Regions from separate parts of the Gordonia sp. NPDC003950 genome, predicted to be linked through region 1. Evidence: riboswitches for the same ligand, from Rfam matches in the RefSeq annotation. Region 1 holds a riboswitch; the other holds the start of a gene.
What was found. Region 1 has a riboswitch for S-adenosylmethionine ahead of ACWETB_RS02445 (LLM class flavin-dependent oxidoreductase). Riboswitches for the same ligand answer to the same signal wherever they lie in the genome.

Region 1 (7,501 bases):
ATGGAAGTCGTCGTCGAGGACGGTGGTCACCAACTCCTGCCGGTTGATCGCCGGCAGCAGTGCGCGCCGCACCGCGGCGTCGGCGAGGACACCACGGGATACGTTGGGCTGCAACCCGAACGGTACACCCGGGTTCACCGCGGTGAGGACCTGTCCACCGGCCGCGGTGATCTGCGGCTTGTCGTTGGGCAGGGCGTCGCTGATCGCGTCGAGCTGCCCGGAGGCGAGCGATCCGGTGCGCACCCCGGACTCCCCGATCACCGTGAAGTCGATGCCGTCGACGTAGGCGTCACCGGCGTGACCGAATACCGACGATCCCCAGCGGTATCCGGTGCGTTTGCGCAGTGACGCCGACTTGCCTTGCGCCCAGCCCGAATACACGAACGGTCCTGATCCGATGTTGGTGCCCTGGCACCTCTCCTCCGGCGTTGCGGCGACGGTGGTGTCGGACTGAATCCCCAACTGTGGAGTCGAGGTGGCCTGCAGGAACTGCGCATTGGGGGCACCGAACGCCACCCGCGCGGTCAGCGGAGCGACGACGGTGGTGCCGGCGTATCCGCCGAGGTAGGTCGCCGCCAACGGTGCCTTGGCCGCGCCGAGCGGCCCGACGATGGCGTCGAAGTTCTCCTTGACGGATTCGGCGGTGAGCGGGGTGCCGTCGCTGAAGGTGACACCGGGCTTGAGGTGGAAGGTGAAGGTCCGCGCATCCGGGCTCACCTCCCAGCTCTGGGCGAGCCAGGGCTTGAGTTTGCCATCACCCGGGTCCTGATCGGTGAGTGAATCGACGACCTGCCGGGTGACATAGATCGTCTGGTTGGTGCCGCTCTGGGCCGGGTCCGAGCATGTGGGGGCGTCGGAGAGTCCGTAGCGCAGGGTGCCTCCCGGCACCGGCGGTCCGGCGTCGTCGGAGCCCGAGGACCCAGAACCGCAGGCGGTGAGCACACCGGCCACGGCCACCACGGCGAGTGTGGAGACGGCCGGTTTCGCAGTGACAGCGATGCGCTTCATCAGATCAGCCCCCACGCCTTGGCGAGCAGCTCATGCGACCTCAGCCGGTCAGCATGGTCATGGGTGACCGAGGTGATGACGAGTTCGTCGGCGTCGGTGAGGCGCCCGAGTGCAGCGAGCCGCTGCACGACGGTGTCGGGTGAGCCGACGAACTGGGTCTCGAGCCGATCGGCGACCAGTGCCAGCTCGTCGGCGGGCAGCGGCTGCGCCGTCGCCGGGTCGGGGTACTCGATGGCGCCGTGGCCGGTGCGGATGCTGTGCACCCACCGCCCGTAGCCGTTGGCCAGATGCCGCGCGGTGTCGTCGTCGTCGGCCACCACCACGTCGGCGGACACCACCACATAGGGTTCGTCCAACACCGACGACGGGCGGAACGCCTGCCGGTACGCCGCGACCGCTTCGCGGGTGGTGCCGGGGCTGACGTGGTAGTTGGCCGCGAACGGGAGTCCGCGGGCACCGGCGACGTGAGCGCTCTGCCCCTTGCTGCTGCCGAAGATCCACACCTGCACGTCGGCTCCCTCACCCGGAACCGCATGCAGCTGCTGACCCGACGGACTGGTGTAGGTGCCGTCGAGGAGCGACAGGATGTCGTCGACCTGCTCGTCGAAGTGCGGTGGCTGCGCACCCGGCTGCGTCAACACCTCGAAGCTGCGTGCGAGAGGCGAATGTGCCAGTAGCGCAGTCACATCGACAGGTTCAGGGATCACCACCCCGTCGACGAGCCGACTCGCGCTCGGTGCGGGAATCGCGACCGGGCCCGCGGGTGTTGCCACCGCCTCAGCGCGTCGCTGTCCGGATCGGCCGAGCCCCAGATCGATTCGGCCCGGGTGGAACACGTCGAGCATCCCGAAGGACTCGGCCACCGACACCGCCGTCGTCTGCCCGACCTGCACCGCCGCCGACCCGACGCGGATCGATCGGGTCGCGGCCGCGATCTGACCGATGAGCAACGCCGGCACCGAACTCGCGACGGCCGCGAAATGGTGTTCGGCCACCCAGTAGCGGTGGTACCCCCACTGCTCGGCGTGCTGCGCAAGATTGATCGTATTGTGCAGCGCAGCAGCAGGATCGGCACCCTCGCTGATCGGTGCGAGATCGAGCACCGACAGCGGGGCATGGTCACGAAACGTCACGGGGGTCTCCCATCGATCCCGGCGTTAGCACCCTGGGGCGGGTTGCTGCGACGTCGACGAGCCGGGTCTCTCGGTCGCTCCAGATGGTCGATTCACCGTAGGCCCGTGATGTTGAGACAGGCAAAGAGAATGTCGAGACGGGCGCCGTCCACGCCCGAATGCGGCGACGATTATCTCGCGCCGAAGAATTTAAATCGGCCTCGCCACCGGTTGCTCGATGGGCTATCGTCGGTTGTGCGACTGGCGCAGCCGGAGTCCACCGGCAAGGAGCACCGTTTCCCGACATCGTCCGCCTGGGTGTCGATTCCATACCAGAAGGAAACGTGCCATGACCCAGCGCGTACCGGTTACCGGCGGCAGGACCCGCCGGCACCATGTCGTCATCATCGGATCGGGGTTCGGCGGGCTGGCCGCCGCTCGTCGACTCGAGCATGCCGACGTCGACATCACCCTGATTGCACGCACGACTCATCATCTGTTCCAGCCGTTGCTGTACCAGGTCGCCACCGGGGTGATCTCACAGGGCCAGATCGCACCGCCGGTGCGGGTGATTCTTCGCAACCAACGGAATGTGACGGTGGCCCTGGGCGATGTCGAGGCCATCGACCTGGAGAATCGTGCGGTGACCTCGCGCATGCTCGGACGTGTCACCACCACTCGGTACGACAGTCTGATCATTGCCGCCGGTGCGGGCCAATCCTATTTCGGCAACGACCATTTCGCGGAGTTCGCGCCGGGCCTCAAGACCGTCGACGACGCACTCGAGTTGCGCGGCCGCATCCTCGGGGCGTTCGAGCAGGCCGAACTGTCCACCGACCCGATCGAGCGTGATCGCCTGCTGACGTTCGTGGTGATCGGAGCCGGGGCCACCGGGGTCGAGATGGCCGGTCAGATCGCGGAGATGGCCGGCACGACGCTGCGCGGCGCCTTCCGGTCCATCGACTCGACGCAGGCCAAGGTGATCCTGCTCGACGCCGCACCGGCGGTGTTGCCGCCGTTCGGTGAACGGTTGGGTTCCCGGGCCGAGAAGCATTTGCGCGCACTGGGAGTCGATGTGCAACTCGGTGCGATGGTCGTGGACATGGACTACGACGGACTCGTGGTGCGCCATGCCGACGGTTCGACGCGTCGCATCGAGAGTCAGTGCAAGGTGTGGTCGGCGGGGGTTGCGGCCAGTCCGCTCGGCCGACAGCTCGCCGAGCAGTGCGGGGTGGAACTCGACCGCGCGGGTCGGGTGCGCGTCGAACCCGACCTGACCATCCCCGGCCATGCCGAGGTGTTCGTGATCGGTGACATGATGGCCGTCGACGGCGTCCCCGGTCAGGCCCCGGCCGCCAATCAGTCCGGGCGGTACGCCGCCGACGCCGTCGTCGCCCGGATCAATGGCACCTACCGCGACCGAAAGCCGTTCGCCTACTGGGACAAGGGGTCGATGGCGACCGTCGCCCGGCACTGCGCGGTCGCACGGGTACCCATCCCGGGCACCTCACGGGCCGTCGAGTTCTCCGGCTTCTTCGCCTGGCTGGGGTGGCTGTTCCTGCATTTGCTGTACCTGGTGGGATTCCGCAATCGGTTCATCACGTTCATCGACTGGACCCTGGCCTTCACCTCCCGCAACCGTGATCAGTTGGCGGTCACCGAGCAACAGGTGTTCGCGCGGGCGGCGATCGATCGGCTGTCACACGACCTCGCGGCCTGATCTCTCAGGTGATGGAGCCCATCGCGCGGTCCGCGGTGGGTGCCGAGAGGTAATCGAGGACCGGCAGCACCGTCCGCAGGGCGGCGGGAGCAATGCGTTCGGGCCGGTGGGTGATCGCCCGGACGATCCAATTCGCCGCCTCGTCCACCGACAGTGCCGCCACATCGTCGTATTCGGTTGTCGGCGAGATCATCTCGGTCCGCACCAGCGGATAGTAGATACTGGTGGCACGCACTCCGGGATGGGGTCGTTCGGCGTTGAGACTGCGGCCGAATATCGACAGCGCATTCTTCGACGCCGCGTAGGCGGAGAACCGCGGGAAGGTTCCGGCCATCAGTCCCCACGTGCAGACGTTGACGATCTGGCCGTGACCGCGCTCGACCATGCCGGGCAGCAGTCCCAGGCTCAGTTGGACGGCGGCGAAGTAGTTGATCGCCATGGTGCGGCGGTAGTCGTGGAGCCGGTCGGTGGAATCGATGATGGACCGCCGGATCGACCGGCCGGCATTGTTCACGAGGACGTCGATCTCCCGCCCGGACAGCTCACCGAGCAGCCGGTCGGTGTCGGCCTCGTCGGACAGGTCGGCCATCAGGTAGTCGCAGCCGGTCTCGTCGGCCAGCGAGGCCAACTCCGCCTCGCGGCGCGCCACGGCGATCACCTGCGCCCCGCGGGCGGTGAGTTGCTGCGTGGCCACCCGGCCGATGCCGGCCGACGCGCCGGTCAGCACCACCCGCAGGCCGGCGACGTCTCGTCCCCGACCGGTGAGGGTGTCCTCGATGACGGAGGGCAGCATCGTCCGACGCTGCATGATCTCAAAAACCGTCGCCGACACGGCGCCAGGCGAGAGGGAGACCATCGAATCACTCCAATTCGTCGCGCAGTTTCTTCTCCGTGTACTTGACGGCCTGGGCCGCGAACGGCTCCATGATCGCGCCCAGCGCTCGGCCGGGCAGCCCACCGGGCAGGATGTACTCGAATTCGGCATGGACCTCGGTGCCGCCGTCGGTATCGCGGAACCTCCACGCGGTGTTGGCCTGGAACCCGTCAATCGCCTTGAGCACGATCAACTCGTGTTCTACCCACTCGATCGTCTCGACGACCGACTTCAGGGTCTTCGGCCCGGCCTTCAACTCGACGTCGAAGACCGACCCCACACCGCTGGTGACCTCGGTGGTCGGCGCGAACTTGTGCACCCCGAACATGTACTCGGGCACGTTGGTGTAGTCGTTGATGTACTCGAACACCGCAGCGCGCGGCACGGAGATCTGGGACGAATGCCTGACAACGCCCATGACGGACCCTCCTGTCGGTTCGCCGAGGCGCACGGCACGTGCGCCGGCTCACGCGCCACACTACGCACTGAGACAATGGCCGACGGTATGTACCCCGTCACGGCCTTCGGTCGCCGCCATCCGAGCCATAATGACGTATGCGATCGCGAGGCAAGATCATCGAGGCAACGCTCGACCTGATCTCCACCGAGGGCTTCGCAGCCGCCAGCATCGCTGCGGTCGCCACGAAGGCCGGCGTGTCCCGGCAGACGGTGTACTCGATCTTCGGTTCCCGCGAGGACATGGTGTCCCAGGCCATGGGCGAACTCGCCATCTCCGCCATGCGCGAGATCCACGATCGGCTCGAGGGCATCACCGACTTCGGTGACTTCCTGATCGAGTTCATCATCGCGGGTCGTTCGATGGCCATCGCCGACCCGGCCCTGTCGGTGTTGCTGAACTCGCAGGAAAGTCACCCGTTCTTCGACGAAGGCGCGATGGCACGCACCCGGGAGGTGGCCGCGGAGATCCTGCGACCGGCCCTCGCCGACCAACCCGAGTACCGACCGCACTTCGCCGACATCGTCGACATGACCGCACTGTTGAGCGTCTCGCTCGTCGCCGTCGACGACGGCCAGCGATCCGACGACGAGCTGCGCGCCTTTCTCGCCCGCTGGTTGCGACCTGCCCTCGATGCGATGTCACAACCCTCAGATGACTGATCCGACGTCAGTGGTGACGATGCGGTCCAGCGCCCGCTCGGCGATGGCCGCGATCGTCATCGACGGGTTGCACGCCGCGGAGTTGCCCGGCATGAGCGCGCCGTCGACCACATAGAGCCCTCGCTGTCCCAGGACGCGTCCGTCGAGATCACAGACGGACCCCATGTTCGCGCCGCCCACCGGATGCCACGTCGACGGCACGATCGCATTGGTATCGACGAGTGTCGATCCGGGACCGGCGATCCGGGTGGCGGCCGGATGCAGGTGGCGGGTCTGGATCGATGCGTCGCCCTCGTGCGGCCAACGCAGGACCGCCTGGTGTCGCGCTGAGTCATAGATGAAGTGACCGCGAGCGTTGCTCACCCCGTAGCCGACCATCATCGTGCTGTGCGCATCCACCGGCAGCGGCGGGATGGATGCCTGGATGAGAGTGACGGCGTTCGCCGGATCGGACCAGTTCAGACTGCTGTAGACCACCGGACCGCCTTGTGTCGCACCGAAATCCGACGTCGGACTGTTCCAGATGTAGATCCGGTCGGCGTTGGTCCCCCACCCCTGCCCCACCGCGTCGGGCAGGTCGCCGACGGCACCGGTCGCCCTGGCGCGCATCAACATTCGCGTGGTGTTCATGCTTCCGGCGGCCAGGATCAGCGCACCGGTCGTCAGTACCCTGGTCTCCAGGACGCGTCCGGTCTCGTCGGTTCGGTGCACCTCGACGACCCAACGCCCGTCGCGCGCCCGCCGAATGTCGGTGACGTCGTGCAGAGTTCGGACGTCAAGCAATCCGGTGCGTTCGGCCTGCGCGATGTAGGTGACGTCGACGCTGTGTTTGCCGCCGTTGTTGACGCCGATGGCCCCGCTACCGTCGGTGTAGGCCGGACGCATCTTTCCGGCCAGTTCGGCGAGGGCGTAGTCCCAGTCGATGGGCATCGGGATCTTCTGGACGGGCAGCCCGGCGCGGCGGGCGTGGGCGGCGAATTCCCTTGCGGCACGATAATTCGGACTCCGAATCAGCGAGTCGGGCGCCACCGCGGCGCCGAGCATTCTGGCGACCCGGGGGTAGTAGATGGTGTCCATCGCACGCCAGTCGATGCCCGAGGGGAAGTGCGAGGTGAACACGGACTCGATCGGCTTGAGCGTCATGCCTTGATACACAAGCGATCCGCCACCGAGCCCGGCCGCGACCATGACGGTCATGTTCTCGTCGCCGATCGACTCGAAGAGACCGACATAGGGATCGACCGACAGCGGCCTGCCGAACACCTGCGGGGTGGACTGGTGCCAGAGGATGCGCTTGTCCGGGTTGGTCGCGTTCGGGAAGGTGGTGGCGTTGGGTCCGGTCACCCAGCGTCGACCGCGTTCGAGGAGTGTCACCGGCACACCGGCGGAGGTGAGGCGCAGTGCCGCGACCCCACCGCCGAATCCGGACCCGATCACGACGACGCGATGTTCTTCGCTGGTGACGGGGGTGGCGCGGGTCGGCGCACCGAAACCGCGGCCGACGCCGGCAGTCGCAGCCACGACACCGGCGACACCCGCGGATGCGGCACCGATCAGCAATCCGCGGCGCGACACCGACGATGTGACGAGTGATGACATCAAGAAGATCCCCCTGGGAGTCGACGCACCGCACGAGGGCGCACGTGACATGAACAAGTCGACGTGAAC
Region 2 (7,501 bases), on a different contig from region 1:
GCGAAACGAGCGAGCCGGCCGACCGTGCAGAGTGGAGGCAGTCGTGAGTCGCGAACTGCCACCTGGTGTTTCGCCGGAGACCATCTCGGTCCGCGGCGGACTGGATCGATCCGGTTTCTTCGAGACGTCGGAGGCCCTGTACCTGACGAGCGGGTACGTCTACGACTCCGCCGAGGCCGCCGAGCGTGCCTTCACCGGTGAGGACGAACGATTCGTCTACTCCCGCTACGGAAATCCGACCGTCGAGATGTTTCAGGAGCGGCTGCGGCTACTCGAGGGCGCCGAGGCGTGTTTCGCCACCGCGAGTGGAATGGCCGCCGTCTTCGTCTCTCTCGGTGCGCTGCTGAAGGCCGGGGACCGGCTGGTAGCGGCACGCAGCCTGTTCGGTTCGTGCTTCGTGGTGGCCAACGAGATCCTGCCGCGCTGGGGTGTGACAACGGAATTCGTCGACGGTGAGGATCTCTCCCAGTGGGAGAAGGCGTTGTCCACGCCGGCCGACGCAGTGTTCTTCGAAACCCCGTCGAATCCGATGCAGACCCTCGTCGACGTGGCGCGGGTGTCCGAGCTGGCGCATGCCGCGGGTGCAAAGGTGGTGTTGGACAACGTGTTCGCCACCCCGTTGCTGCAGCGTGGTCTCGAACTCGGGGCCGACGTCATCGTCTACTCGGGCACCAAGCATATCGACGGGCAGGGCCGCGTGATGGGTGGTGCGGTGCTCGGCACCAAGGAGTACATCGACGGCCCGGTGCAGACGCTGATGCGTCACACCGGTCCTGCGTTGAGCCCGTTCAACGCGTGGACGCTGGTGAAGGGTCTGGAGACCCTACGCCTGCGCGTCGACGCGTCGGTCGCCTCGGCACTGCGAATCGCGCAGTTCCTGGAGGACGATCCGCGGGTGGGGTGGGTCAAATACCCGTTCCTGCAATCACATCCGCAGTACGAGCTCGCCAAGGAGCAGATGTCCGGTGGCGGCACCGTCGTCACCTTCGAGTTGGCCGAAATGGGCGGTGTCAAGGGCAAGAAACGCGCCTTCGACGTGCTCAACGCACTCCGCGTCATCGACATCTCGAACAACCTGGGCGACTCCAAGTCACTGATCACCCACCCCGCGACCACCACCCATCGGGCGATGGGACCCGAGGGTCGGGCGGCGATCGGGTTGGGTGACTCGGTGGTTCGGCTGTCGGTGGGCCTCGAGGGCATTGACGACCTCCTCGGCGACCTGGATCAGGCACTGGGCTGACCGATGTGGCCGCGGTTTGCGGTCGCGCAGCAATCTGGCAGGTCGTGTGCACGGCACCGCAAGGGTGGACCGGCATCGTGGAAGACGTCAGAGAGAAACGCACACAGCGGATCTCACGTCTATGAACACAGGAGTTCATCATGCCCGCACCTCGCCGCAACAACAATCCCGTCCGCGTCCAGCGTCGTCGCCGCGTGCGTCGCTACGACCCGCGCAGCCGTCAGTGGCTGTGGATGTGGATCTGATCGGCTGGCCTCGGTCGATATGCAACGGCCCCACCCGGGAGTTCCGGGTGGGGCCGAGGTGCGTGAAAGTGGTTCTGGTTCAGGTGAACTCGTCTGTGCTCTTCCGGGTGTATCCGGCGGGCGTCGAGCCAGGGCTTCGCCGCAGTCAGCGGATCGGCGGTCGATGGCGCAGCGTCGTGCCGATGCGTTGATCGCGTTGACCCAGGGGCAGGACCGATTGGCGGTCGGTCTCCGGTGTGTGAGGAGCAACGCGATTCCGACGTGGTTCCTGGCGGTGCTCGCACTGACGATGGCATGGGCGAGGATCCAGCATATCCTGCGATCCCAGTCGACGCACCTGTGGTCGCCGGCACAGAGTTGGCCTCCGCCCAGCCGGGTTCCGCCCAGTCGGGGTCCGCCCAGCCCGATCCGCAGCAAGCTGTTTGTGTACTGGTCCCGAACACCGCGCCCCACCGCCGCTACCTGTGCCGCCGCCCGCGCATCGATCTTCGTGGTCGCCGACCAATCCACCCGGGACGCTGAGGATGACGAACCCGGCTATCTCGACGGGTACGGCGTCATCGATGCCGACTCGGTGCGCGCCCTCGACAATCGGGAGTTCACCTGCCGCGTCGGGGTGTCCCGAGAACTCGCGATGCAAGGCGGGAAAGGGCGCCCACTCGACGGGAAAGGGCACCCACTCGACGGGAAAGGGCACCCACTCGACGGGAAAGTGCGCCCACTCGACGGGAAAGGGCGCCCACTCGACGCGGCGAGTCAGTCCTCGATACCCAACGCCCGCAATACCGTTAGGAGTTTCGCGGTGGTCTCGGCGAGTTCGGCATCGGGGTCGGAGTCGGCGACGATGCCGCCACCCGCCCAGCTGCGGAAGGAACGGAGGTCGGGCTCGAGTTCCAGGCACCGGATGGTCACCATCCATTCGCCGTTGCCGGCCGCGTCGGCCCACCCGACCGCACCGGCGTACAACCCGCGCGGTTCCTCGTGTGCGCGAATGAATTCCGTGGCCACCTCGCTCGGTGTGCCGCCGACCGCCGGTGTCGGACTCAGCGCGATCGCAAGATCCAGGGCGCCGACGGCGTCGTCGTCGAGTATCGCCCGGATCGGGGTCGCCAGATGCCACATCTCGCCGGTCGACAACAACTGCGGCTCATCGGGGATCGCGAGTTCGCGGCACAACGGTGCCAAGCGATCCCGGAGGTGCTCGACGACGAACGCGTGCTCGCGGTGATCTTTCTCCGACGCCGCGAGCTTCTCGCGGGACTCCCGGTCGGCCTCCGGATCGGCCGAGCGCGGCGCCGAACCGGCGTATGGCCGGCACGTCACCTCGCGACCGTCCTTGCGCAGCAACAGTTCCGGGCTCGCGCCGAGCAGCCACGAGGTGCCGGTGTCGACGGCAAAGGCGTTGTGTTCGCTGTTGCCGCCGGCGAGTGCGGCCAGCAGCCCGTCGACCGTGACCGGCGAATCCAGTTGAGCCCGAATCATTCTGGCGAGGACGACCTTCGCCAATGCGCCGGAGGCGATCGCCGACAACGCGGCACGCACCCGATCACGATGGGTGGCCGAATCGGGAATCTGCTCCGACGAAATCAGCGTCCGGCGCGGTGGTCGGCTCCCGGCGAGCGGAGTCGGTTCATGGGACAGCGTCACCGGCTCGAACAGCGCCGACGGGGCCGAGGGATCGAAGGCCACCGCCCCGACGACCGCATCGACGGCGCCGCTGCGCAGCCGGGTCGCGGCGTCGTCGGCGTCGGCGAATCGCGTCCGCACGCCGCGCGCTCGCACCGTCCCGTGCGGCCGCGACAGGACGAACGGTGACGCGGCGTGGGTATCGGAGACGGGCACCCAACCAACTTAGGCGACGACGGGCCGCGGCCTTTCGCTCACGCTGAGTGAAAATTGACACCCTTGCGCGCCGTAGGCCACCCTTGGTGCAGGTCATGAGTGCCAGCGACAAGCCCCGGCTAGCTGGCCGGCAACCCTCCTCCGCGGTGGGGTGCTCCGGGTGACGACCTGGCCGTGTACCGACCGGGCACGGCAAGCGTGGATTCCAAGGAGCCTTTGCGATGACTGCTGTCGCCACCACCACTGATTGCCGCAACGACTGCGCGGTGCAGTCCGATGCCGCCGACCTGTCGACCATCGGACCGCTGACCTCGGTCGTCGGTGCCGCCGAACTCGTCCCGCTGACCAGCGGTGATCAGATCCGCTACGCCAACTTCGACTACGCGGCCAGCGCGCCCGCCCTCACCGCCGTCGCCGACGCCGTCGCGGCGTCGGTGAGTCAGTACGCCAGCGTCCACCGCGGCGCCGGCCACCTGTCGCAGGTCACCACCCGCCGCTACGAGCAGTGCCGGGACACCGTCCGACGTTTCGTGCGTGGCCGCACCGACGACACCGTCGTCTTCACCCGCAACACCACCGACGCGATCAACCTGGCCGCCCACTGCACCCCCGGTGACGTCGTCGTTCTCGACATCGAGCACCACGCGAACCTGCTGCCGTGGGTGTCCCGTGACAACGGGACCGCGCGCATCGTCTCGGCGTGCGACACCCTCGAGGACACCCTGGCCGCGCTCGACGCCGAACTCGCCGCGGCGCCGGCCGCCCTGCTCGCCGTCACCGCGGCATCCAACGTCACCGGCGAGGTGCTGCCCATCTCGCGGCTGGCCTCGATCGCCCACCGCCACGGTGCCCGCATCCTCGTCGACGCCGCGCAACTGGTGGCACACCGACCGGTGTCGATCGTCAGTCACGGCATCGATTACCTCGTCTTTTCCGGCCACAAGCTCTACGCACCCTTTGGATCCGGAGTCCTCATCGGTCGCAGCGACTGGCTCGACGCCGCCGACCCGTACCTTGCCGGCGGCGGGGCGTCGGCGCAGGTGAGCCTCGTCGACGGACCCGACGAGAACTGCGCCTCGACCGCCTGGCACTCGGGTGCCGCGCGGCATGAGGCCGGCTCACCGAATGTGTTGGGCGCCATCGCCATTGCCGCCGCCTGCGATGCCATCGTCGATCTCGGATTCGAACTGATCGGCCTGCATGAGGCGGAACTGCGCGCCCGTCTGGACGCCGGACTGGCCGGCGTCGCCGACGTGACGCCGCTGCGGATCTTCTCCGACGACCTCGATCGCGTCGGCATCGCCGGCTTCTCCGTCGACGGACACACGCCGCGCGCCGTCGCCGAGTACCTCAGCGATCATCACGGAATCGGCGTGCGCGACGGCAAGTTCTGCGCGCATCCGCTGCTGGCCCGACTCGGACACACCGACGGCGCGGTCCGCGCGAGCTTCGGTCTCGGTACCGATTCCGCCGACGTCGATCGGCTCGTCACCGCACTCTCCGAACTCACCCGCACTACTCCCGGAAAGGCACAGCCATGACCGCCGAACTCTCCGACGTCCGCATCAGCATCGGCCGCCCCGGTCTGCGCGTGGCACTGGCCGGGGATGTGTCGGCCATCGACGTGCCGATCGTGGTGCGTCGACCGACCCTTCGCGACGCGCAGCGGGCGCGGTCGGTGCTGCGATCCGGCACCCGGGACACCGCGAATTTCTGTGTGGCACTGGAGGTCGAGGTGGCCATCGCCCCGAATGCCGCGTCGGCACGGGCGGCGGTCGCGGGTATCCCCGACGAGCTCGACGGCGGTACCGTCCGCTACATCGGCACACCCGGCGGGCTGGTCACCCTCATCCGCGACATCTACGCCGCCGAGGTCGCCGACGCGGTGATCCTGGTGTCGTTGGACGGGTCGGCGACCGAGAACCGGGTCCGTCAGCTCGTGCTGCCGGCGTTCACCGGTGCCGCCCGACGCGTCGCCTGATCCGCAGATCTCGCACCGGTCCGGAGTGCACAGACTCGACCTCAGGCCTCGCCGCGCTCCCACTGCTCGATGAGCCCGGCGTAGGACTCCTCGGTGAGCAGTCCGTACAGCTTGAACCGGGCCATGCCCCCGTCGGGGTAGATGTCCAGCCGTGCCTCGGTCATCGGCCGGTCCAGGTCGATGACGAACCGATGCCGGGTGTCGGGCTGCAGCTCGGTGCGGGGCAGGACCTCGAACCACTCGCCGTCGTCGCCGTCACGGCCGCGGACCGTGGCGGCGCCTGGTGCATTGCCCAGGAAGTAGCTCGTGTCGAGCTCGATCAGACTGACCCGCCCCTGGCCGGCCAGGCGCACCTGCACCCAGTCGTTGCCGTCGTCGCGGCGTCGGGAGGTCTCCCAGCCCTCACCCATGTGGCGGGCCCGGCCGGGCATCAGCAGGTTGTTCGGTGAGCTGTAGAACATGTTGGAGCAGGCCGTGATCAGGCCGCCGTTCTCCAGCGCGGCCAGGTCGAAGTGGCCGTACCGGAAGAAGTGCGGGTTGGGCACGCCTCGGCCGTGCACCCGGAAGCGGGCGATGCCGCCGTCGGGGTGCATCGTCAGACGCACATGGGTGAAACGGTCCTTGGCATCCACCCGGAACGGATTGCGGGTGTCCCCGTCGACCGGACTCTTGTCGACGATGGTGATCCACTCGGTGTCGTTGACCAGTTCGTCGACGGAGACCACACCCTCCTTGGCGGCGGCCTCCACCGAGATGAACGGTGGGTAATTGCCCTTGAACCAGGCGGTGTCGACGACGACGCCGTAGATCACGCCCGGAGCGCCGAGGCGGATGATCGCCTGGTCGACCCCATCGCGACGACGACGCCGTGTTTCCCAGCCGTCATAGATCTGGCCCTTGTGACCGAACGTCGCGGGCCGGTACTCCGCGGGCGGCGTCGAGATGAGGTTCTGCGCCTCCGCGAACAGGTCGTCATTCGACCACACGACGGCACCGCCGAGATCCCGTAATGCCAGGTCAGGCATCGAAGTGAAGTGAGGGCGGGTTCCGGACGCGGTGGGTGGGGGCGAAGGGGTCACGGCCACCGATCCTAATGGCGTTTGCGATCGCGGCACATTCGAGCGCATACTTGCGCAGTCCAACTAGGTGCACATTGCAACTGATTGATTCGCGCACCGAAGAATTGCTCCGACTCATCCGGGGGGATCCGCCATGCTCGATCCGGTCGAGGTCGACCGCCTCTTCGACGCGCTGTCCCGCTACCTGCGGGTACGTGACCGAGCCGTGCACACGACCCTGCGCACACCGGACGGCGACGTCGAGATCGCGGCGTTCAAGGGACTCTTCCATCTGCAGCGCCGACCGATGCGTTCCCGCGAACTCGCGGGCGCGCTCAACTCCGATCCGTCCACGGTCAGCCGACAGGTCGCCCAACTCGTCGACAAGGGGCTGGTGCGTCGGGAGGCCGACCCGCACGACGGACGGGCGACTTTGCTGGTGATCACCGAAGCCGGAGACGCCCAGGTCGAGGCCATGCGCTCGGCTCGGCGCGCGGCGATGAACGACGCCATGTCGGACTGGACCGCCGACGAACTCTCCACCTTGGTGAGCTTGCTCAACCGATTCGTCGACGCCACCGAGACCTTCATGGTTCCCGACTGCGCGAGACCCCCATCCGGGAAGCACGCCAACGACGAATCCCAGCCCGATCGAAAGGACCCCGATGACCAACCATGACGCGGCGGCCGCCTCGTCGGCCTCACCCGTAGAACACGCGGGTGCCGGTCTGACGCATCGCCAGATCCTCACAGTGATGGCCGGACTGATGATCGGCATGTTCCTCGCCGCCCTCGACCAGACCATCGTCTCGACGGCGATCCGCACCATCGCCGACGACCTGCAGGGCTACGACCTGCAGGCCTGGGTCACCACCGCCTACCTGGTGACCTCCACGATCGTCACCCCGCTCTACGGCAAGCTCTCCGACATCTACGGCCGCAAACCGTTCTTCCTGCTGGCCATCTCGATCTTCGTCATCGGGTCACTGCTGTGTTCGATGGCCACGTCGATGTACATGCTGGCCGGCTTCCGAGCGCTCCAGGGGCTCGGTGCCGGTGGTCTGTTCACCCTCGCACTGACCACCATCGGCGACATCGTCCCGCCCCGGGAACGAGCCAAGTACCAGGGCTA

Region 2: another riboswitch for S-adenosylmethionine. It lies ahead of ACWETB_RS17340 (aminotransferase class V-fold PLP-dependent enzyme); the one in region 1 lies ahead of ACWETB_RS02445 (LLM class flavin-dependent oxidoreductase).

Annotation. Positions count from the first base shown of each region.
Region 1 is NZ_JBSGIT010000002.1:156,219-163,719, forward strand. It holds gene ACWETB_RS02440 (ABC transporter substrate-binding protein) at 1-1,008, opposite strand, end outside; gene ACWETB_RS02445 (LLM class flavin-dependent oxidoreductase) at 1,008-2,141, opposite strand; SAM riboswitch class I at 2,148-2,231, opposite strand; ZMP/ZTP riboswitch at 2,368-2,447, shown strand; gene ACWETB_RS02450 (NAD(P)/FAD-dependent oxidoreductase) at 2,470-3,840, shown strand; gene ACWETB_RS02455 (SDR family NAD(P)-dependent oxidoreductase) at 3,845-4,696, opposite strand; gene ACWETB_RS02460 (SRPBCC family protein) at 4,701-5,132, opposite strand; gene ACWETB_RS02465 (TetR/AcrR family transcriptional regulator) at 5,270-5,833, shown strand; gene ACWETB_RS02470 (GMC oxidoreductase) at 5,822-7,432, opposite strand.
Region 2 is NZ_JBSGIT010000020.1:18,751-26,251, reverse strand. It holds gene ACWETB_RS17350 (O-succinylhomoserine sulfhydrylase) at 44-1,243, shown strand; gene ACWETB_RS17345 (isochorismate synthase) at 2,245-3,330, opposite strand; SAM riboswitch class IV at 3,422-3,535, shown strand; gene ACWETB_RS17340 (aminotransferase class V-fold PLP-dependent enzyme) at 3,552-4,871, shown strand; gene ACWETB_RS17335 (hypothetical protein) at 4,868-5,311, shown strand; gene alc (allantoicase) at 5,353-6,336, opposite strand; gene ACWETB_RS17325 (MarR family winged helix-turn-helix transcriptional regulator) at 6,524-7,048, shown strand; gene ACWETB_RS17320 (MDR family MFS transporter) at 7,035-7,501, shown strand, end outside.